2 regions of the Streptomyces sp. NPDC047981 genome follow, and region 1 is predicted to be linked to the other one. Evidence: riboswitches for the same ligand, from Rfam matches in the RefSeq annotation. Region 1 holds a riboswitch; the other holds the start of a gene.

What was found. A riboswitch is a leader RNA that binds a small molecule or an ion and turns the genes downstream of it on or off. The one in region 1 is predicted to bind glycine.
Region 2: linked by a shared signal. The riboswitch ahead of gcvP (aminomethyl-transferring glycine dehydrogenase) and the one ahead of gcvT (glycine cleavage system aminomethyltransferase GcvT) in region 1 are both predicted to bind glycine.

The regions. Positions count from the first base shown of each region.
Region 1 covers NZ_JBEZNQ010000002.1:112,523-121,658, reverse strand. Annotated here, with positions in the region: gene AB0E14_RS02440 (hypothetical protein) at 1-346, shown strand, start outside; gene AB0E14_RS02435 (L-serine ammonia-lyase) at 389-1,759, opposite strand; gene glyA (serine hydroxymethyltransferase) at 1,910-3,169, opposite strand; gene gcvH (glycine cleavage system protein GcvH) at 3,193-3,570, opposite strand; gene gcvT (glycine cleavage system aminomethyltransferase GcvT) at 3,694-4,821, opposite strand; glycine riboswitch at 4,984-5,086, opposite strand; gene AB0E14_RS02415 (AAA family ATPase) at 5,227-5,901, shown strand; gene AB0E14_RS02410 (enhanced serine sensitivity protein SseB) at 6,016-6,756, shown strand; gene AB0E14_RS02405 (enhanced serine sensitivity protein SseB C-terminal domain-containing protein) at 6,797-7,585, shown strand; gene AB0E14_RS02400 (ABC transporter permease) at 7,950-8,954, shown strand; gene AB0E14_RS02395 (ABC transporter substrate-binding protein) at 9,073-9,136, shown strand, end outside.
Region 2 covers NZ_JBEZNQ010000109.1:5,305-14,440, reverse strand. Annotated here, with positions in the region: gene AB0E14_RS36130 (FHA domain-containing protein) at 1-201, shown strand, start outside; gene AB0E14_RS36125 (MerR family transcriptional regulator) at 228-971, shown strand; gene AB0E14_RS36120 (bifunctional nuclease family protein) at 1,025-1,498, shown strand; gene AB0E14_RS36115 (MerR family transcriptional regulator) at 1,751-2,353, shown strand; gene AB0E14_RS36110 (DNA polymerase IV) at 2,433-3,815, shown strand; gene AB0E14_RS36105 (PRC-barrel domain-containing protein) at 4,075-4,443, opposite strand; glycine riboswitch at 4,568-4,667, shown strand; gene gcvP (aminomethyl-transferring glycine dehydrogenase) at 4,845-7,730, shown strand; gene AB0E14_RS36095 (DUF5999 family protein) at 7,834-8,040, opposite strand; gene AB0E14_RS36090 (hypothetical protein) at 8,407-9,027, opposite strand.

The DNA.
Region 1 (9,136 bases):
GGAGGTCGTCGCCCTCGCGACCCATCGGGTCACCTCCACGCACCGGCCCTACGTCGACGTCTACGTGGACGGCGCGAAGATCGGCACACTGGACGTGCAGCTGAGCGTGGTCTTCTGGATCTCCGGGCTCGTCTGTGTGGTCCGCGACGCCTGCCTGACCGGCGTGCGGTCGGGGGAGTGCGCGGTCGACGTGAGCCTGGGGGCGCAGGGGGCGGTGATCGCCGAGCGACGGGGCGGCCGGCTGGACCTCCCGGGCGGATTCGCGATGCGGGGCCCGGTGCCGCTGCTGCGGCACGAGCCGAATCCGCACGAGACCCGGACCGCCCCGGGAATCAGCAGGCGGTGATCAGCACGCGGTGATCAGCCTGTGCTGATCAGCCGTGTGTGATCAGCACTCGATGATGTTCACCGCGAGACCGCCCCGCGCCGTCTCCTTGTACTTGACCGACATGTCCGCGCCGGTCTCCTTCATCGTCTTGATGACCTTGTCCAGGGAGACCAGGTGGCTGCCGTCGCCGCGGAGGGCCATCTTCGCGGCCGTGACCGCCTTGACCGCCGCCATGCCGTTGCGCTCGATGCACGGGATCTGGACCAGGCCGCCGACCGGGTCGCAGGTCAGGCCCAGGTTGTGCTCCATGCCGATCTCGGCCGCGTTCTCGACCTGCTCCGGGGAGCCGCCCATGACCTCCGCGAGGGCGCCGGCCGCCATCGAGCAGGCCGAGCCGACCTCGCCCTGGCAGCCGACCTCGGCGCCCGAGATCGAGGCGTTCTCCTTGAAGAGCATGCCGACCGCGCCCGCCGCGAGCATGAAGCGGACCACGCCGTCGTCGTCGGCGCCCGGCACGAAGTTCATGTAGTAGTGCAGGACCGCCGGGATGATGCCCGCCGCACCGTTCGTCGGGGCGGTCACCACGCGGCCGCCCGCCGCGTTCTCCTCGTTCACGGCCATCGCGTAGAGCGTGATCCACTCCATCGCGAGCGCCGCCGGCTCGCCCTCGGAGCGCAGCTTGCGGGCCGTGTTCGCGGCGCGGCGGCGGACCTTCAGGCCGCCGGGCAGGATGCCCTCGCGGGACATGCCGCGCGAGACGCAGGCCTGCATGACCCGCCAGATCTCCAGGAGGCCCTCGCGGATCTCGTCCTCGGTGCGCCAGGCCTTCTCGTTCTCCATCATCATCGCGGAGATCGACAGGCCCGTCTCCTTCGCGAGCCGGAGCAGCTCGTCGCCCGTGCGGAAGGGGTACTTCAGGACCGTGTCGTCCGGGATGATCGGGTCCGAGCCCTCGACCGCGTCCTCGTCGACGACGAAGCCGCCGCCGACCGAGTAGTACGTCTTCTCCAGGACCAGCGCGCCCTCGACGTCGTACGCGAAGACCGTCATGCCGTTGGCGTGGTACGGCAGCGCCTTGCGCCGGTGCAGGATCAGGTCCGCGTCGAAGTCGAAGGGGATCTCGTGCATCCCGAGGACGTTGATCCGGCCGCTCGACTTGATCCGCTCGAACTCGTCGTCCGCGGTCTCCACGTTCACCGTGCGCGGCGAGTTGCCCTCCAGGCCCAGCAGGACCGCCTTCGGCGTGCCGTGCCCGTGGCCGGTCGCGCCCAGCGAGCCGTACAGCTCGGCCCGTATCGACGCCGTGTGCGCCAGGAGGCCTTCGTTCTTCAGACGGCGCGCGAACATCCGGGCCGCGCGCATCGGGCCCACCGTGTGCGAGCTGGACGGGCCGATGCCGATCGAGAACAGGTCGAAGACCGAGATGGCCACGGGGGACTCCTTGTGGGGGGCTGACGCCGTTGTCTGCCGGGGTGGTGCAGAACAGAGCAGGAAAGCGAGCGGGACAAAGGGGTGGGGCACCGGCTCACTGTCCAGTGTGCGCGGTGCCCCGGAGCTTCATACCAACAAAAGGGTACGAAATTACTTCAGGCCGGGGTACAGCGGGTGCTTCTCGGCCAGCGCGACGACCCGGGCCTTCAGGGCGTCGGCGTCGAAGCCGGGCTTCAGGGTCTCCGCGATGACGTCGGCGACCTCGGCGAAGTCCTCGGCGCCGAAACCGCGGGTCGCGAGCGCCGGCGTACCGATGCGCAGACCCGAGGTGACCATCGGCGGACGCGGGTCGTTCGGGATCGCGTTCCGGTTGACCGTGATGCCGACCTCGTGGAGGCGGTCCTCGGCCTGCTGGCCGTCCAGCTCGGAGTTGCGCAGGTCCACCAGGACCAGGTGCACGTCCGTGCCGCCGGACAGGACCGAGACGCCGTGCGCGGTGACGTCGTCCTGGACCAGGCGCTCGGCCAGGATCCGGGCGCCGTCCAGGGTGCGCTGCTGGCGCTCCTTGAACTCCTCCGAGGCCGCGATCTTGAACGAGACGGCCTTGGCCGCGATCACGTGCTCCAGCGGGCCGCCCTGGAAACCGGGGAAGACCGAGGAGTTCAGCTTCTTCGCGAACTCCTTCTTCGCGAGGATGATGCCGCCGCGCGGGCCGCCGAGCGTCTTGTGCGTGGTCGAGGTGACCACGTCGGCGTGCGGGACCGGGTTCGGGTGCAGACCGGCCGCGACCAGGCCCGCGAAGTGGGCCATGTCGACCCACAGGTACGCCTCGACCTCGTCGGCGATCCGGCGGAACTCCGCGAAGTCCAGCTGACGCGGGTAGGCGGACCAGCCCGCGATGATCACCTTCGGGCGGTGCTCCTTGGCCAGGCGCTCGACCTCGGCCATGTCGACCAGACCGGCCTCGTCCACGTGGTACGCGACCACGTTGAACTGCTTGCCCGAGAAGTTCAGGCGCATGCCGTGGGTCAGGTGACCGCCGTGCGCCAGGTCCAGGCCCAGGATCGTGTCGCCCGGCTGGGCGATCGCGAAGAGCGCGGCCTGGTTCGCGGAGGCGCCGGAGTGCGGCTGGACGTTGGCGTACTCGGCGCCGAACAGGTCCTTGATCCGGTCGATGGCGATCTGCTCGGCCACGTCGACGTGCTCGCAGCCGCCGTAGTAGCGGCGGCCCGGGTAGCCCTCGGCGTACTTGTTGGTGAGGACCGAGCCCTGGGCCTCCATGACCGCGACCGGAGCGAAGTTCTCCGAGGCGATCATCTCGAGGGTGGACTGCTGGCGGTGGAGCTCGGCGTCGACGGCGGCGGCGACGTCCGGGTCCAGCTCATGGAGAGGGGTGTTCATAAGCGACATGGATCGATCCCTACGGGTCTCGGTCAGCCTGCGGTGAAGGCGGTGTACTCGTCGGCGGTGAGCAGCTCGTCCGGCTCACCGGTGATGCGCACCTTGAACAGCCAGCCACCCTCGAACGGGGCGGTGTTCACCAGGGAGGGGTCGTCCACGACGTCCTGGTTGGCCTCGACGATCTCGCCGGTCACCGGGGCGTACAGGTCGCTGACGGACTTGGTGGACTCCAGCTCGCCACAGGACTCGCCCGCGGTCACGGTGTCCCCGACCTCCGGGAGCTGCACGTAGACGACGTCACCGAGGGCGTTCGCCGCGTGCTCGGTGATGCCGACCGTCGCGACGCCGTCGACGACGTCCGACAGCCACTCGTGCTCCTTGCTGTAGCGGAGCTGCTGGGGGTTGCTCATGTCGTGATTCTCCTGGATCGGGGGAGTGCTGATGAACGCTGGTCTTACGGGATGAGACGCGGGGTGAGACGTGAGGGGGTGGGATACCTCACGCCCGCCCCGATCGTCAGTTCCGGTGCGCCGTCACTTCTGACGCTTGTAGAAGGGCAGCGCCACGACCTCGTACGGCTCGTGCGTGCCGCGGATGTCCACACCTACACCCTGGGTGCCGGGCTCGGCGTGCGCCGCGTCCACGTAGGCGATCGCGATCGGCTTTCCGAGCGTCGGGGACGGCGCGCCCGAGGTGACCTCGCCGATGACCTCGCCGTTCGCGACGACGGAGAAACCGGCGCGCGGGACGCGGCGGCCCTCGGCGATCAGGCCGACCAGCTTGCGCGGCGGGGCGGTCTCGGCGCGCTCGGCGGCCTTCTCGAGCGCCTCGCGGCCGACGAAGCGGCCCTCGTTCGTCGTCTTCTCGAACTTCACGACCCGGCCGAGACCGGCGTCGAACGGGGTGAGGGAGGTCGTCAGCTCGTGCCCGTACAGCGGCATGCCCGCCTCCAGGCGCAGCGTGTCACGGCAGGACAGGCCGCAGGGGATCAGGCCGACCGGCGCGCCCGCCTCGGTCAGCGCCTTCCAGACGCCCTCGGCGTGCTCCGGCTTCAGGAACAGCTCGAAGCCGTCCTCGCCGGTGTAGCCGGTACGGGCGATCAGGGCGGGGACCCCGGCGACCGTGCCCGGCAGGCCGGCGTAGTACTTCAGCCCGTCCAGGTCGGCGTCGGTGAGCGACTTCAGGATGCCGGGGGACTCCGGGCCCTGGACGGCGATCAGGGCGTACGCGTCGCGGTCGTCGCGGACCTCGGCGTCGAAGCCGGCCGCGCGCTCGGTGAGCGCGTCGAGGACGATCTGGGCGTTGGAGGCGTTGGCGACGACCATGTACTCGGTGTCAGCGAGCCGGTACACGATCAGGTCGTCGAGGATGCCGCCGTCCTCCTGGCAGATCATCGTGTAGCGGGCGCGGCCCACGCCGACCGTGGAGATGTTGCCGACCAGGGCGAAGTCGAGCAGCTCGACCGCCTGCGGGCCGGTGACGGTGATCTCGCCCATGTGGGAGAGGTCGAAGAGGCCCGCCTTGGTGCGGACGGCGACGTGCTCGTCCCGCTCGCTGCCGTAGCGCAGCGGCATGTCCCAGCCGGCGAAGTCGGTCATGGTCGCGCCCAGGGAGCGATGCAGGGCATCGAGGGCGGTCAGACGGGGGGCAGACGTGCTCATGGGTGGCTCCCGGATCCCAAGGGCGGAAAACATGACGGGCGAGGACGTCCTCCCCATCTGTCATGGAACCTGAGAGGTTCACCGAGAGCATCTCGTCACCGAGAGATCGGCTTGCACCTTGGGTGGGGACACGCGAGGGCGTGTCCCGCTTTTCAGATCTGCCTCATCCACGCGGTACGGGGCCTGAGAGATTCAAGGGAGGGTCTTGCTCCTTCGGCGCCCGGGGCCCACCGTGGTGGTTCCGGGACTCTCCCGCGCGGATTCGAGCGGCCGGTATGCGGTTGTGTGCGCTTGGCGCGGACATCATTGCACGCGGTGTCGGATCGGCAAATCGCTTGTGACTGATTACCCCTTCTTTACACTTTGTGGGCAAGGGGTTCTCGGGACCCGACTGGGGGAGAGACGATGACGATCCAGCGCTCCGGCGCCTACGCCACGAGTACGGGGATACCGGCCCCGCGTGCCCGCGCCCGCGCCAGGACCCGCAGACGCCGCGCCGCGCCCCTGCTGCGCGATCTGCGCGAGCGCGGCGGCCGCGGCCCCCGCACGCTCGCCTTCACGGCGGGCGACCTCGTGGTGGTCTCCGGGCTGCCCGGCAGCGGCAAGTCCACGCTGATGCGGCGCGCCGCGGACGGCCTCGGCATCGACTCCCAGGACGCCCGCGAGCGCTGGGAGGCCCGGCTGCCCGCCTTCCTGCCGTACGCGGTCTACCGCCCGCTGGCCCGGATCGCCCACTACGCCGGTCTGTGGCGCGCGCTGCGGGCCGGGCGGAGCGTCGTCGTCCACGACTGCGGCACCCAGTCCTGGGTGCGGAACTGGCTGGCCCGCGAGGCCCGCCGCCGGGGCGGCGCCCTCCATCTGATCCTGCTCGACGTCCCACCCGCCGCCGCCCGGGCCGGCCAGCGCGAGCGCGGCCGGGGCGTCTCCGGCTACGCCTTCGCCCGGCACCGCCGGGCCGTCGGCCGGCTCCTCCGCTCGGTCGAGGCGGGCCGGCTGCCCCGCGGCTGCGCCTCGGCGACGCTGCTCGACCGGGACGCCGCAGGAGCCCTGCGGACCATCGCCTTCCGCTCCGCGCACTGAGCGCTTTTGGCCACGGGGGTGCCAGGGCGGCGTTAGGGTTCTGCCCCGAGGGCGTCACGACGAGGGCGCGCCAGACACGCGATCAGGGCGTGCCAGACAGGGGAAGCGGGAACCGTGGACGTTACGTGGCCGGGCAACGAGCTCGAAGAGGTCCTCGCGGCCTCGCTCGGCAACCCCTCCGCCGGGGGCCGCCTCGTCGAGGTCCTCGGCCGGAGCCCCGTCTGGGTGCCGCTGCCCAACGGAGGCAGCCAGGAGAGCCGGGACCTCGACCTGCCCACGATGGAGATCGACGGACTGCCGTACGTCCCCGTCTTCAGCTCCGAGCAGCAGTTCCTCGCCTGCGTCGGCAGCCACATGTCCTTCACCGTCGCCCCCGCCCGTGACTTCGCCCGCGGACTGCCCCCGCAGCTCGGCATCGCCGTGAACCCCGGCGGCACCGTCGGCGCCCCGCTGCCCCCGCCCGCCGTGGCCGAACTCTGCCGGACCGGCCGCACCCCGCTGGACGGCCCCGCGAGCGGCGGCCGGGTCCGGCTCTTCGAGCCCGACTGGCAGGACGACCCCGTCGACTTCCTCTCCGCCGCCTCCGCCGAGTTCGAGGACACCGGAGTCGTCCTCTCCGCCCGCCGCGCCCTGGCCAGCGTCGAGGGCACCGAACCGGCCCTCTTCGTCGGCGTCGAGCTCGTCACCTGGGACGGCGTCGACCGGAACGCCCCGCTGGACGCCCTCGGCCGCGCGCTCGGCCGGGTCGAGGTGGCCTGGCCGGTCAACCTCATCCTGCTCGACGTGGCGCAGGACCCGGTCGGCGACTGGCTGCTGGAGCGGGTGCGCCCCTTCTACCAGCGGGCCTCCCGGTAACTAAGCTGAAGCGGTGGACGGAAGAGGGGCGGAGAACAGCGTGAGCGCGTCAGGCACCGCTGCGACCGGAATGGTCGAGCACAGGCTGCGCCAGGTGGCACCCGGACGCTACGAGGCGTACGAGGACCTGCTGCGCGCCCTCGCCGACGGCGGCGTCTGGATGCTGCTCTGGCAGGGCACCCCCGGCTCGCCCGACGCCCAGTACGGACACATGGAGGTCGACGGCTTCGGGTACGCCCCGTGCGTCACCTCCGCCCAGGAGCTGGCCGCCTCCGGCTGGAACCGCGCGCACGAGGCGGTCACGGGACGCGAGATCGCCGGCGCGCTCTACCCCGACCGGGTGGGCATCTGGCTCAACCCGCACGACCCGAACGGCGGCGTCGGCATCCCCTGGGCGGACCTGCGCCGGATCGCCACCGGTCTCGACCGGATGCCGGCCGGACCGCTCAGGCTCTCCGAACCCGCGCTCGAGATTCCGCAGTTCTACGCCCTGCTGACCCAGAACGCCCATCGCACCCCGTCCGTACGGTCGCTGCGCAGGGCCTGGGTGCAGCCCGCGCTCGGCTCCCCGTACCTCGCCATCGGTCTCGACCTGTACGACACCTCCGCCGCCGCCGTGGAGTCGGTGCGCGCGATGATGCGGCAGTCGGTCTCCGCGGTCCCCGACGGCCTGCCCGTCTCGACGGTCGCGATGTCGGACGCGTACGACCCCGTCGCGATGTGGCTGCGCGCCAACGCCCGGCCGTTCTACGACCGCGACGCGCACGCGGCGCCCGCGCCGCCCGCCTCCGGCTACGGCTACCCGCCGGCCGTGCCCCGCACGTACTGAGCCGCGTCCCGCACCTGGCGCGTCGCGTCCCGGACATGGCGAATCACCCGATTCGCCACCCCATGCGTCACCCCAATTGGCACCTGTCACAGGGGTGTTGGGGTGGATGTCCGTTTGAGCCGAATAGTGGCCGAGATGGTCCGCTGACGCGATCACAGAGTCCGGATAACGGAAGGCAACGAACCGCATCACGGTTGAGCAAACATTCACCGTGAGGTCTGGCGGGTGATCGCGACCACATTGAAGACTCCCCGGAACACCGGGCGTTCGGCCTCCTGGCCGGTGCCCCGCAGTTGTTCCACCAAGCCGCTACCCGCGGCGGGCAAGGGCCGGCTACCGGCGGCCGAGAGGGGTCCTCACCACGATGACGGCACCACTGCACGAGACGAGTGCGGCCGAGTCGACCGCCGCCGTCGATGCCGTGCCTCCCGCGCCTGCGGGCAAGGCGATCGAGGGTCGTTCCCCCTGGCAGATCGCCTGGACCAGGCTCAAGCGCGACAAGCTCGCGCTGGCCGGCGGCGCGATCGTGATCTTCCTGGTCTTCGTCGCGATCTTCGCGCCCCTCATCGTGGGGCTGCTCGGCCACCCGCCGGACGAGTTCCACGAGGACCAGATCGACCCGCTCTTCGGCACCCCGATCGGCCCCTACGGCGGCATCAGCTCCGACTTCCTGCTCGGCGTCGAGCCGGTCAACGGCCGTGACGTCTTCAGCCGGATCGTCTACGGGGCGCGGATCTCGCTGCTCGTCGCCTTCCTCGCGGCGATGTTCGCGGTCGTCCTCGGCACCGTCCTCGGCGTCGTCGCCGGCTACTTCGGCGGCTGGGTCGACGCGGCCCTCAGCCGGGTCATGGACGTCATGCTCGCCTTCCCGCAGCTGCTCTTCACCATCGCCCTGGTCTCCGTGCTCCCCAACGAGCTGCTCGGCTTCTCCGGTTCCGGGGTCCGCATCGGCGCGCTGGTGGTCGTGATCGGCTTCTTCGGCTGGCCGTACGTCGGCCGGATCGTCCGCGGCCAGACCCTCTCGCTGCGCAACCGCGAGTACGTGGAGGCGGCCCGCTCGCTGGGCGCCGGCCGGCTCTACATCCTGCGCCGGGAGCTGCTGCCCAACCTGATCGCCCCGATCATGGTCTACGCGACCCTCATGATCCCCACGAACATCCTCACCGAAGCGGCCCTCAGCTTCCTCGGCGCGGGCGTCAAGCCGCCCACCGCCTCCTGGGGCCAGATGCTCTCGACGGCCATCTCCACCTATGAATCGGATCCCCTGTTCATGGTGATCCCCGGCCTCGCGATCTTCATCACCGTTCTGGCGTTCAACCTCTTCGGCGACGGCGTGCGCGACGCGCTCGACCCGAAGGCAGCGCGCTGACCGCCCGCCGAACCGCCCGCACGCCCGTACAGACCCGCCCCTGCCGCTGTTGACAGGAGGCAATCACCACCCGGCGGACCGCCGTAACGGCCGCCACTATTCCGGAGGTTGCGTGACCATGACTCTGAACAGCTCTTCGCGGCGCAGAATCGCCGCCGGCGCGCTGCTCGCCGCCGCCACGA
Region 2 (9,136 bases), on a different contig from region 1:
CTCGACGACGTGACCGTGTCACGGCGCCACGTGGAGTTCCGGCGGGCGCCCGACGGCAGCTTCACGGTCGCCGACGTCGGCAGCCTCAACGGCACGTACGTGAACCGTGAGCCGATCGACTCGGTGGTTCTGTCCGCGGGCGACGAGGTGCAGATCGGCAAGTACCGGCTGGTCTTCTACTCGAGCCAGCGAGGCGTGTGACGCCTCGGGAACTTCAGGGAAGGTCCATGTTGCGAACTCCGACGGGTGGTACCGGTCACGGTGCCGCCGCTGCGGGCGACCGGCTGGTCAGCATCGGGACGGTGCTGAACCAGCTGCGCGACGAGTTTCCCGAAGTGACCATCTCGAAAATCCGGTTCCTGGAGGCCGAGGGGCTCGTCGAGCCCCGGCGGACGGCCTCCGGGTACCGGAAGTTCAGCCCGCAGGACGTGGAGCGGCTCGCCCAGATCCTGCGGATGCAGCGTGATCACTATCTTCCACTGAAGGTCATCCGCGAGCATCTCGACGCCCTCGCCCGGGGTGAGCAGGTCAGGCTGCCGGCTCCCACTCCCCAGCGGGACCTGCTGGACGGTGCCTGGGACCCGGAGGGCGATCGTCCGACCGCCGCCCGGGTGGGGCGGGCCGAGCTGCTCGCGGCCGCAGAGGTCACGGAGGCCGAGCTCGTGGAGTGGGAGTCGTACGGACTCCTCACCGCCGGGCCCGAGGGCGGCTACGACGCCGAGGCGGTGACCGTCGCCAGGCTTGTCGCGGATCTGGGGAGATTCGGTCTGGAACCTCGGCATCTGCGGGCGGTCAAAGCGGCCGCCGACCGGGAGGCGGGGCTCGTCGAGCAGATGGTGGCGCCGCTGCGCCGGCACCGTAACCCGCAGACCAGAGCCCATGCGGAGGCGACCGCGAAGGAGCTCGCAGGGCTCTCCGTACGGCTGCACGCGGCACTGGTCCAGACCGCCCTGGGGCTCCGGTTGCAGTGATCTTGTCGGGGCCCGACTACCCAAACCGGTCGGGCACGTCCTAGGGTTGCTGTGTGAACGAGCTCGACGTTGTGGGTGTCCGGGTGGAAATGCCCTCCAACCAACCGATCGTGCTCCTGCGTGAAGTGGGAGGCGATCGGTACCTCCCCATCTGGATCGGACCGGGGGAGGCGACCGCGATCGCCTTCGCGCAGCAGGGCATGGCCCCTGCCAGGCCGCTGACGCACGACCTTTTCAAGGATGTCCTTGAGGCGGTGGGCCAGGAGCTCACCGAGGTCCGCATCACCGACCTCCGTGAAGGTGTCTTCTACGCGGAGCTGGTCTTCGCCAGCGGCGTCGAGGTGAGCGCCAGGCCGTCCGACGCGATAGCGCTGGCCCTGCGCACCGGGACGCCGATCTACGGCAGTGACGGCGTGCTGGACGACGCCGGTATCGCGATTCCGGACGAGCAGGAGGACGAGGTGGAGAAGTTCCGCGAGTTCCTCGACCAGATCTCTCCCGAGGACTTCGGGTCCAGCAGCCAGTGACGTAGCCGTGCGACGTGTCGTGCCCGGTGTGCGGAGGTGTCGCGGGCCGGGCAGGGCCGTGCCGGGAGTGAGGTTTCGGCCGTCGTGCGCGGGGCACAGGCAGCGCATTCGGAGACCCTTTCCCCGGAGAGGGACACGGGAAACCACTCTCAGGGTGATTATCACTCGGCGTGCCGAGTGTGGCGATCGTTGACGCACCCCAAGTGACTGCCTACCTTCGTGTGGGCAGGTCAAGGACGGAGGGTCGGCGTGATGAGCAGCGGCGACGGTACGGCAGGGGGCTCCCTCGGGCGCGCGCCCGTGGAGAGCGGTCCGTATCCGCTTCACGGCAGTCCGGCGGTGGACGCTTCGGCCGGCACGGACACGGTGGGGTATCGGGGGCCGACCGCGTGCGCGGCGGCGGGGATCACCTACCGCCAGTTGGACTACTGGGCACGCACGGGGCTCGTCGAGCCGAGCGTGCGGCCCGCGTACGGGTCCGGGACGCAGCGGCTCTACAGCTTCCGTGACGTCGTCGTCCTGAAGATCGTCAAGCGTTTCCTGGACACCGGGGTCGCGCTGCAGAACATCCGGGCGGCCGTCCAGCATCTGCGGGCGCGCGGCTTCCGTGACCTGGAGCGGATGACCCTGATGAGCGACGGGGCGACGGTGTACGAGTGCTCGTCGCCCGACGAGGTCGTGGACCTGCTCCAGGGTGGTCAGGGCGTCTTCGGCATCGCCGTGGGCGTCGTGTGGCGGGATGTCGAGGCGGCGCTGTCCCAGCTGCATGGGGAGCGCGTCGACACCGGCGAGACCCTCATCGGGCACAACCCGGGCGACGAACTCGCCCGACGGCGGCGCGACCGGGCGGTCTGAGCACCGGGGGCTGCCTGCTTCTGGCGCGGCCGTACGGGAGTGCGGGCCGATTGTCAGTGGCGTGGGGCAGCATCGGAGTGTGAGAACCGCGCCGACGATTCTGCATCTCGACATGGATGCCTTCTTCGCCGCCGCCGAGCAGGCGGCGAAGCCGAGTCTGCGCGGGAAGCCGGTGGTCGTCGGAGGGCTCGGTCCGCGCGGGGTCGTGGCCACGGCGTCGTACGAGGCGCGGAGGTTCGGGGTGCACTCGGCGATGCCGATGGCACAGGCCCGCAGGCTCGCGCCGAACGCCGCCTATCTCGTGCCGCGCTTCGGTTTCTACCGGTCGATCAGCGAGCAGGTCATGGAGCTGCTGGGGCAGCTCTCGCCGCTCGTGGAGCCGCTGAGCCTGGACGAGGCCTTTGTGGACCTGGAGGCCGGGGGTGTGGCCGATGACACCGGGACGGCGCGGGAGGCCGGTGAGCGGCTGCGCAGGGACATTCTCGGCACCACGGGGCTGACGGGGTCGGTGGGGCTCGCGGGGTCCAAGATGCTGGCCAAGATCGCCTCCGAGGAGGCCAAGCCCGACGGCCTGGTGCTCATAGAGCCCGGGACCGAGCGCGAGCTGCTCGGGCCGAAGTCCGTGCGGATCCTGCCGGGGGTGGGGCCGGCCACGGGGGAGCATCTGCGGCGGGCCGGGATGACGACGGTGTCGGACCTCGCGGAGGCCGGTGAGGACGAGCTCGTACGGCTGCTGGGGCGGGCACACGGAGCGTCGCTGTACCGGATGGCCCAGGGGTACGACGATCGGCCCGTGGTGGCCGAGCGGGACGCCAAGTCGGTGTCGGTCGAGGACACCTTCGACGTGGACCTGCACGATCGGGTGCGGATCCGGATCGAGGTGGAGCGGCTGGCCGAGCGGTGTGTGGGGCGGCTGCGCGCCTCGGGGCACTCGGGGCGGACGATCGTGCTGAAGGTGCGGCGCTTCGACTTCTCGACCCTGACGCGGTCGGAGACCCTGCGGGGCCCGACGGACGACCCGCTGGTGGTGCGGGAGGCTGCGGGGCGGCTGCTGGAGGGCGTCGACACCACGGGCGGGGTGCGGCTGCTGGGGGTGGGGGTGAGCGGGCTCGCGGACTACACGCAGGAGGACCTGTTCGCGCAGGCGGAGGCGGCGGAGGCCGCGGAGGAGTCTCGGGACCCCGGCGCGGTGGAGGAGGTGGCTGCCCCCGAGGCGGCTACGGCGGAGGAGTCGGCCGCGGCCGGCTCGCGGCGGTTTGCGCCCGGGCACGACGTACGGCATGCCGTGTACGGGGCCGGGTGGGTGCAGGGGAGCGGGGTGGGGCGGGTCACCGTGCGCTTCGAGGAGCCGGGGTCGGCGCCGGGGAGGGTGCGGACGTTCCTCGTCGACGATCCGGAGTTGGTGGAGGGGGAGCCGTTGCCGCTGGTCGGGGGAGGGAGCGGGGCGGCGGCGGTCGCCTAGGGGGTGCGCCCGGCCTGCGGCCGGGCTGGGGTTCCCACCCGCACCACCCGTGCGACTGGATGGGCAGAGGTGCGGGTGCTCCTGTGTGTGGCTGAGCGCCGTCGGCGGGCTCGGGAGGTGGGTGCGTCGCCTGCCCGTGCGGCGGGGGCGGCAGGGTTTGCGGGTGCTCGTTCGTGCGTGGCTGGGCGCCTTCGGCGGGGCTTCCCGTGTGTGGCTGGGTGCGGTTGGCCTGGTAGGGGCGCCGTCGGTCCCTCGGCGGTCATGTGTCGTCGTGGCCTGCCAGGCGGCCGAAGTCGTGGTCCGGGGGTGGTGGGGGCGGGAGGGCAAGGCTGTAGTGGCGGTAGAGCTGGAGTTCTTGTTCCGGGGACAGGTGGCGGCCCACGCCGAAGTCCGGGGCGTCCTTGATCAGGGCGCGTTCGTACGGGATGTGGAGGGCGTCGTCGACCAGTTCGCTCGGCTCCAGGGGGACGAAGGCGTCGCGGCCGAAGAGACCCGTGCGGACCGCCGCCCATTCGGGGACCCCCGTCGCGTCGTCCAGGTACACCTCGTCCACGGTGCCGATCTTGTGGCCGTTGCAGTCGAACGCCTTGCGGCCGATCAGGCTGCGCGGATCGATGTCGGTCTGCACGGTCCCTCCAACTGGTCGCAGCTGCTCGTTGAAGACCTACAAAGAATACGAAAGTGCACATCTGGGATGTCGGCCACTTGAGCGATGGAAGACGGAACCGCGCTGGTAGGCTGGCTGTGGCTGTCGACCCCGTGCGGGAGAGTCCTCCGGAGAAACCTTTCGGAGGCGCCGAAGGAGCAAATCCTCCCCGGAATCTCTCAGGCACCCGGTACCGCATGGACGAGGTCACTCTGGAAAGCAGAGCGGAGGTCCGACGGCGTCCGCTCTCACCGACGGTGAAAGCCGGCGGGCCTTTGGTCTGCCGGTGAAGCTCTCAGGTTGAGATGACAGAGGGGGAGGCCGTCCGGGCACCCGCGCCGTGGTGTCCCTCGCAGGTCGTGACGACCAGGAGGCCTCCGTACATGACCGCCAACCGCATTTCGCTCTCCGAGCTCGAACAGGGCATCCCGTTCGAGCAGCGGCACATCGGGCCCGACGCCGAAGCCCGGGCCAAGATGCTCGCGCAGGTCGGCTACGGCTCGCTCGACGAGCTGACGGCCGCCGCCGTGCCGGACGTGATCAAGAACGCCGAGGCCCTCGGCCTGCCCGCTGCCCGTACCGAGGCCGAGGTGCTCGCCGAGCTGCGTGAGCTCGCCGACCGCAACCAGGTGCTCGCGCCGATGATCGGTCTCGGCTACTACGGGACCTTCACGCCGCCGGTGATTCTGCGGAACGTCATGGAGAACCCGGCCTGGTACACCGCCTACACGCCGTACCAGCCCGAGATCTCGCAGGGTCGGCTCGAGGCGCTGCTCAACTTCCAGACCGTGGTCGCCGACCTCACCGGCCTGCCGACCTCCGGCGCCTCGCTGCTCGACGAGGGCACCGCCGCCGCCGAGGCCATGGCGCTCTCCCGCCGTGTCGGCAAGGTCAAGAACGGGGTCTTCCTCGTCGACGCCGACGCGCTGCCGCAGACCATCGCCGTCATCGAGACCCGCGCCGAGCCGACCGGTGTCGAGGTCGTCGTCGCCGACCTCTCGGCGGGCATCCCCGCCGAGGTCGCCGAGCGCGGGGTCTTCGGCGTGCTGCTCCAGTACCCGGGCGCCTCCGGTGCCGTGCGGGACATCAAGCCGCTGATCGACGCCGCCCACGAGCTCGGCGCGATCGTCACCGTTGCCGCCGATCTGCTCGCGCTGACGCTGCTGACCTCGCCCGGTTCCCTCGGGGCCGACATCGCCGTCGGCACCACCCAGCGGTTCGGCGTGCCCATGGGCTTCGGCGGGCCGCACGCCGGCTACATGGCCGTCCAGGACAAGCACGCCCGCTCGCTGCCCGGCCGCCTGGTCGGCGTCTCCGTCGACGCCGACGGCAACCGCGCCTACCGCCTGGCCCTGCAGACCCGCGAGCAGCACATCCGCCGCGAGAAGGCCACCAGCAACATCTGCACCGCGCAGGTGCTGCTCGCCGTCATGGCCGGCATGTACGCCGTCTACCACGGGCCCGACGGGCTGAAGCAGATCGCTCAGCGCGTCCACCGGTACGCCTCCGTTCTCGCCGCCGGCCTCACCGCCGGTGGCGTGGAGGTCGTCCACGGCTCCTTCTTCGACACCGTCACCGTCCGCGTCCCCGGCAAGGCCGCCGAGGCCGTCGCCGCGGCCCGCGAGGCCGGCGTCAACCTGTACCTCGTCGACGCCGACCACGTCTCTGCCTCCTGCGACGAGACCACCGGGCGCGCGCAGATCGCCGCCGTCTGGGCCGCCTTCGGCGTCGACGCCGACATCGAGGCCCTGGACTCGGCCGGCGAGGACGTGCTGCCCGCCGGGCTGCTGCGCTCCGACGCGTACCTCACGCACCCGGTCTTCCACGCGCACCGCTCCGAGACGTCGATGCTGCGCTACCTGCGCCGGCTCGCCGACCGCGACTACGCGCTCGACCGCGGCATGATCCCGCTCGGCTCCTGCACGATGAAGCTGAACGCGACCACCGAGATGGAGCCGGTGACCTGGCCCGAGTTCGGCCAGATGCACCCCTTCGCCCCGGTCGAGCAGGCCCAGGGCTACCTCACGCTCATCACCGAGCTCGAGGAGCGTCTCGCCGAGGTCACCGGCTACGACAAGGTGTCGATCCAGCCCAACGCCGGTTCGCAGGGCGAGCTGGCCGGTCTGCTGGCCGTCCGCGCCTACCACCGCGCCAACGGCGACGAGCAGCGCACCGTCTGCCTGATCCCGTCCTCCGCGCACGGCACCAACGCCGCCTCCGCGGTGATGGCCGGCATGAAGGTCGTCGTCGTCAAGACCGCCGACGACGGCGAGGTCGACGTCACCGACCTGCGCGCCAAGATCGCGCAGTACCGCGACGAGCTGTCCGTGCTGATGATCACCTACCCGTCCACGCACGGTGTGTTCGAGGAGCACGTCGCCGACATCTGCGCCGAGGTCCACGAGGCCGGCGGCCAGGTCTACGTCGACGGCGCCAACCTCAACGCACTCGTCGGGCTCGCCAAGCCCGGCAAGTTCGGCGGCGACGTCTCGCACCTCAACCTGCACAAGACCTTCTGCATCCCGCACGGCGGTGGCGGTCCCGGCGTCGGACCGGTCGGTGTGCGCGCGCACCTCGCGCCGTACCTGCCGAACCACCCGCTGCAGCCGACCGCCGGTCCCGAGACGGGCGTCGGCCCGATCTCGGCCGCCCCGTGGGGCTCGGCCGGCATCCTGCCGATCTCCTGGTCGTACGTGCGCCTGATGGGCGGCGAGGGCCTCAAGCGCGCCACGCAGGTGGCCGTCCTGGCGGCGAACTACATCGCCAAGCGCCTGGAGCCGCACTACCCGGTGCTGTACACCGGTCCGGCCGGGCTCGTCGCCCACGAGTGCATCGTCGACCTGCGCCCGCTGTCCAAGGCGACCGGCGTCAGCGTCGACGACATCGCCAAGCGCCTGATCGACTACGGCTTCCACGCGCCGACGATGTCGTTCCCGGTGGCCGGCACGCTGATGATCGAGCCGACCGAGTCCGAGGACCTCGCCGAGATCGACCGCTTCTGCGACACGATGATCGCGATCCGCGGCGAGATCGAGAAGGTCGCGTCGGGCGAGTGGCCGGCCGGGGACAACCCGCTGGCCAACGCCCCGCACACGGCCGCCGCGCTCGGTGGCGAGTGGAACCACCCGTACACCCGTGACGAGGCGGTCTTCCCGGCCGGTGTCTCGCCCGCGGACAAGTACTGGCCGCCGGTCCGCCGGATCGACGGCGCGTTCGGCGACCGCAACCTGGTCTGCTCCTGCCCGCCGCTGGACGAGTACGACCACTGATATCGGCATGAGTCAGGGCCGGTTCGGAGAGTTCTCTCCGGGCCGGCCCTTTCGTGTGCGCGTTCCCTCGTACGTGTCGTGCCCCGGGCACGCCGGCCCGAAGTCAGGCGGCGGTCGTCACCCGGCCCGTCGTCAGCGGGCGGTGCGGGGCGATGATCTGGCCGTCCGGCAGCAGTTCACCGGTGTCCTCGAAGAGCAGGACCCCGTTGCACAGCAGGCTCCAGCCCTGCTCCGGATGGTGCGCCGTCATGCGGGCCGCCTCCCGGTCGGCGGATTCGGCGGTGGGACAGGCAGGCTGGTGCTGGCACATGGATGGGTTCTTTCGCTGCGTCGTGGTGAGTGAGTCTGTCGTCCTGCGGCTCGGTTCGGTGCTCATGGCCGCCCCCCGTTGTCGGTTCGGTTGGTCCAGTGTTCCCCCACGGACGGCGATCCGCAGGTATTTCGCGGCAGCTCTTCCTACTGCATGAAGACGTATCACCCGCGCGGGCGGTTCAGCTCAACTGGGCGGTCTCTTCGGGTGGTTCGGGGTAGCCCTGATGGGCTAGCCCGTAAGGGGAGGGGGTGTTCGAGACGGTCGTTCGGCAACGGTCCTTCCTCCCCCGCGTGCTCGCTCGGGCAGCAGCGCGCCCCGCGGCCGGGTGGGCGCGCGGGGCGCGATACGTTCCGGGAGACCCGCTCAGGCGGGCGCCGGGGTGCCGAAGAGCGGCGGGGGAGCAAGCCGCAGGGTGAGCACGGGCAGCAGGTCGGCGACCAGGTGCGGCTGGTTCGCCGCGATGCCGGGCGGTGCCGGGGCGAGCGGGATCAGCAGGTCCGCCGGGTCGGGCGCGGAGGACGTGCCGTCGGACTCCGTGTCGCCGTGCAGCCAGAGGGTCAGCATGTACAACTCCGGTACGGACAGCAGCCGGGGCTGGTACGTCGTGGGCAGCGCCTCGGCCTGCAGCAGCGCCCGTTCGGTGGCGGTGACGTAGGGGCCTTCGAAGAAGTGCGAGAAGGACCAGCCGTCGGGGGTGAGCATCGTGTCGGCGGCGGCGATCGCCCGGTCGGTGCCTCGGATCAGGAAGCGCCAGCCGGCCAGCCGCGTGCGCGGCGCCTGCCCGGGCGGGAGGACCTGGTCCCGTACGTCGACGACCTGGTCCCGTACGTCGAGGACGTGGACGGGCAGGGGCAGCTCGGGGCTCAGTGGCCCCTGGGCCGCACGCAGGGCGGGAGTTCGTGCCTCGCGGACGGCGGTGGGGGAACCGAGGGCCGCGAGGACACTGCGCAGGGCCGGCGCGGGGGCCGGGGAGGGTCGAAGCATGATGGGTCGCCTCTCGCTCAGGAGACACGGTGACGCGTGGGCAGGTACGACGGCGCTGTGGGCTGCCGGGCCGGAGGGGCCGTGAAGCCATGGATGTCATGGCCGGGTG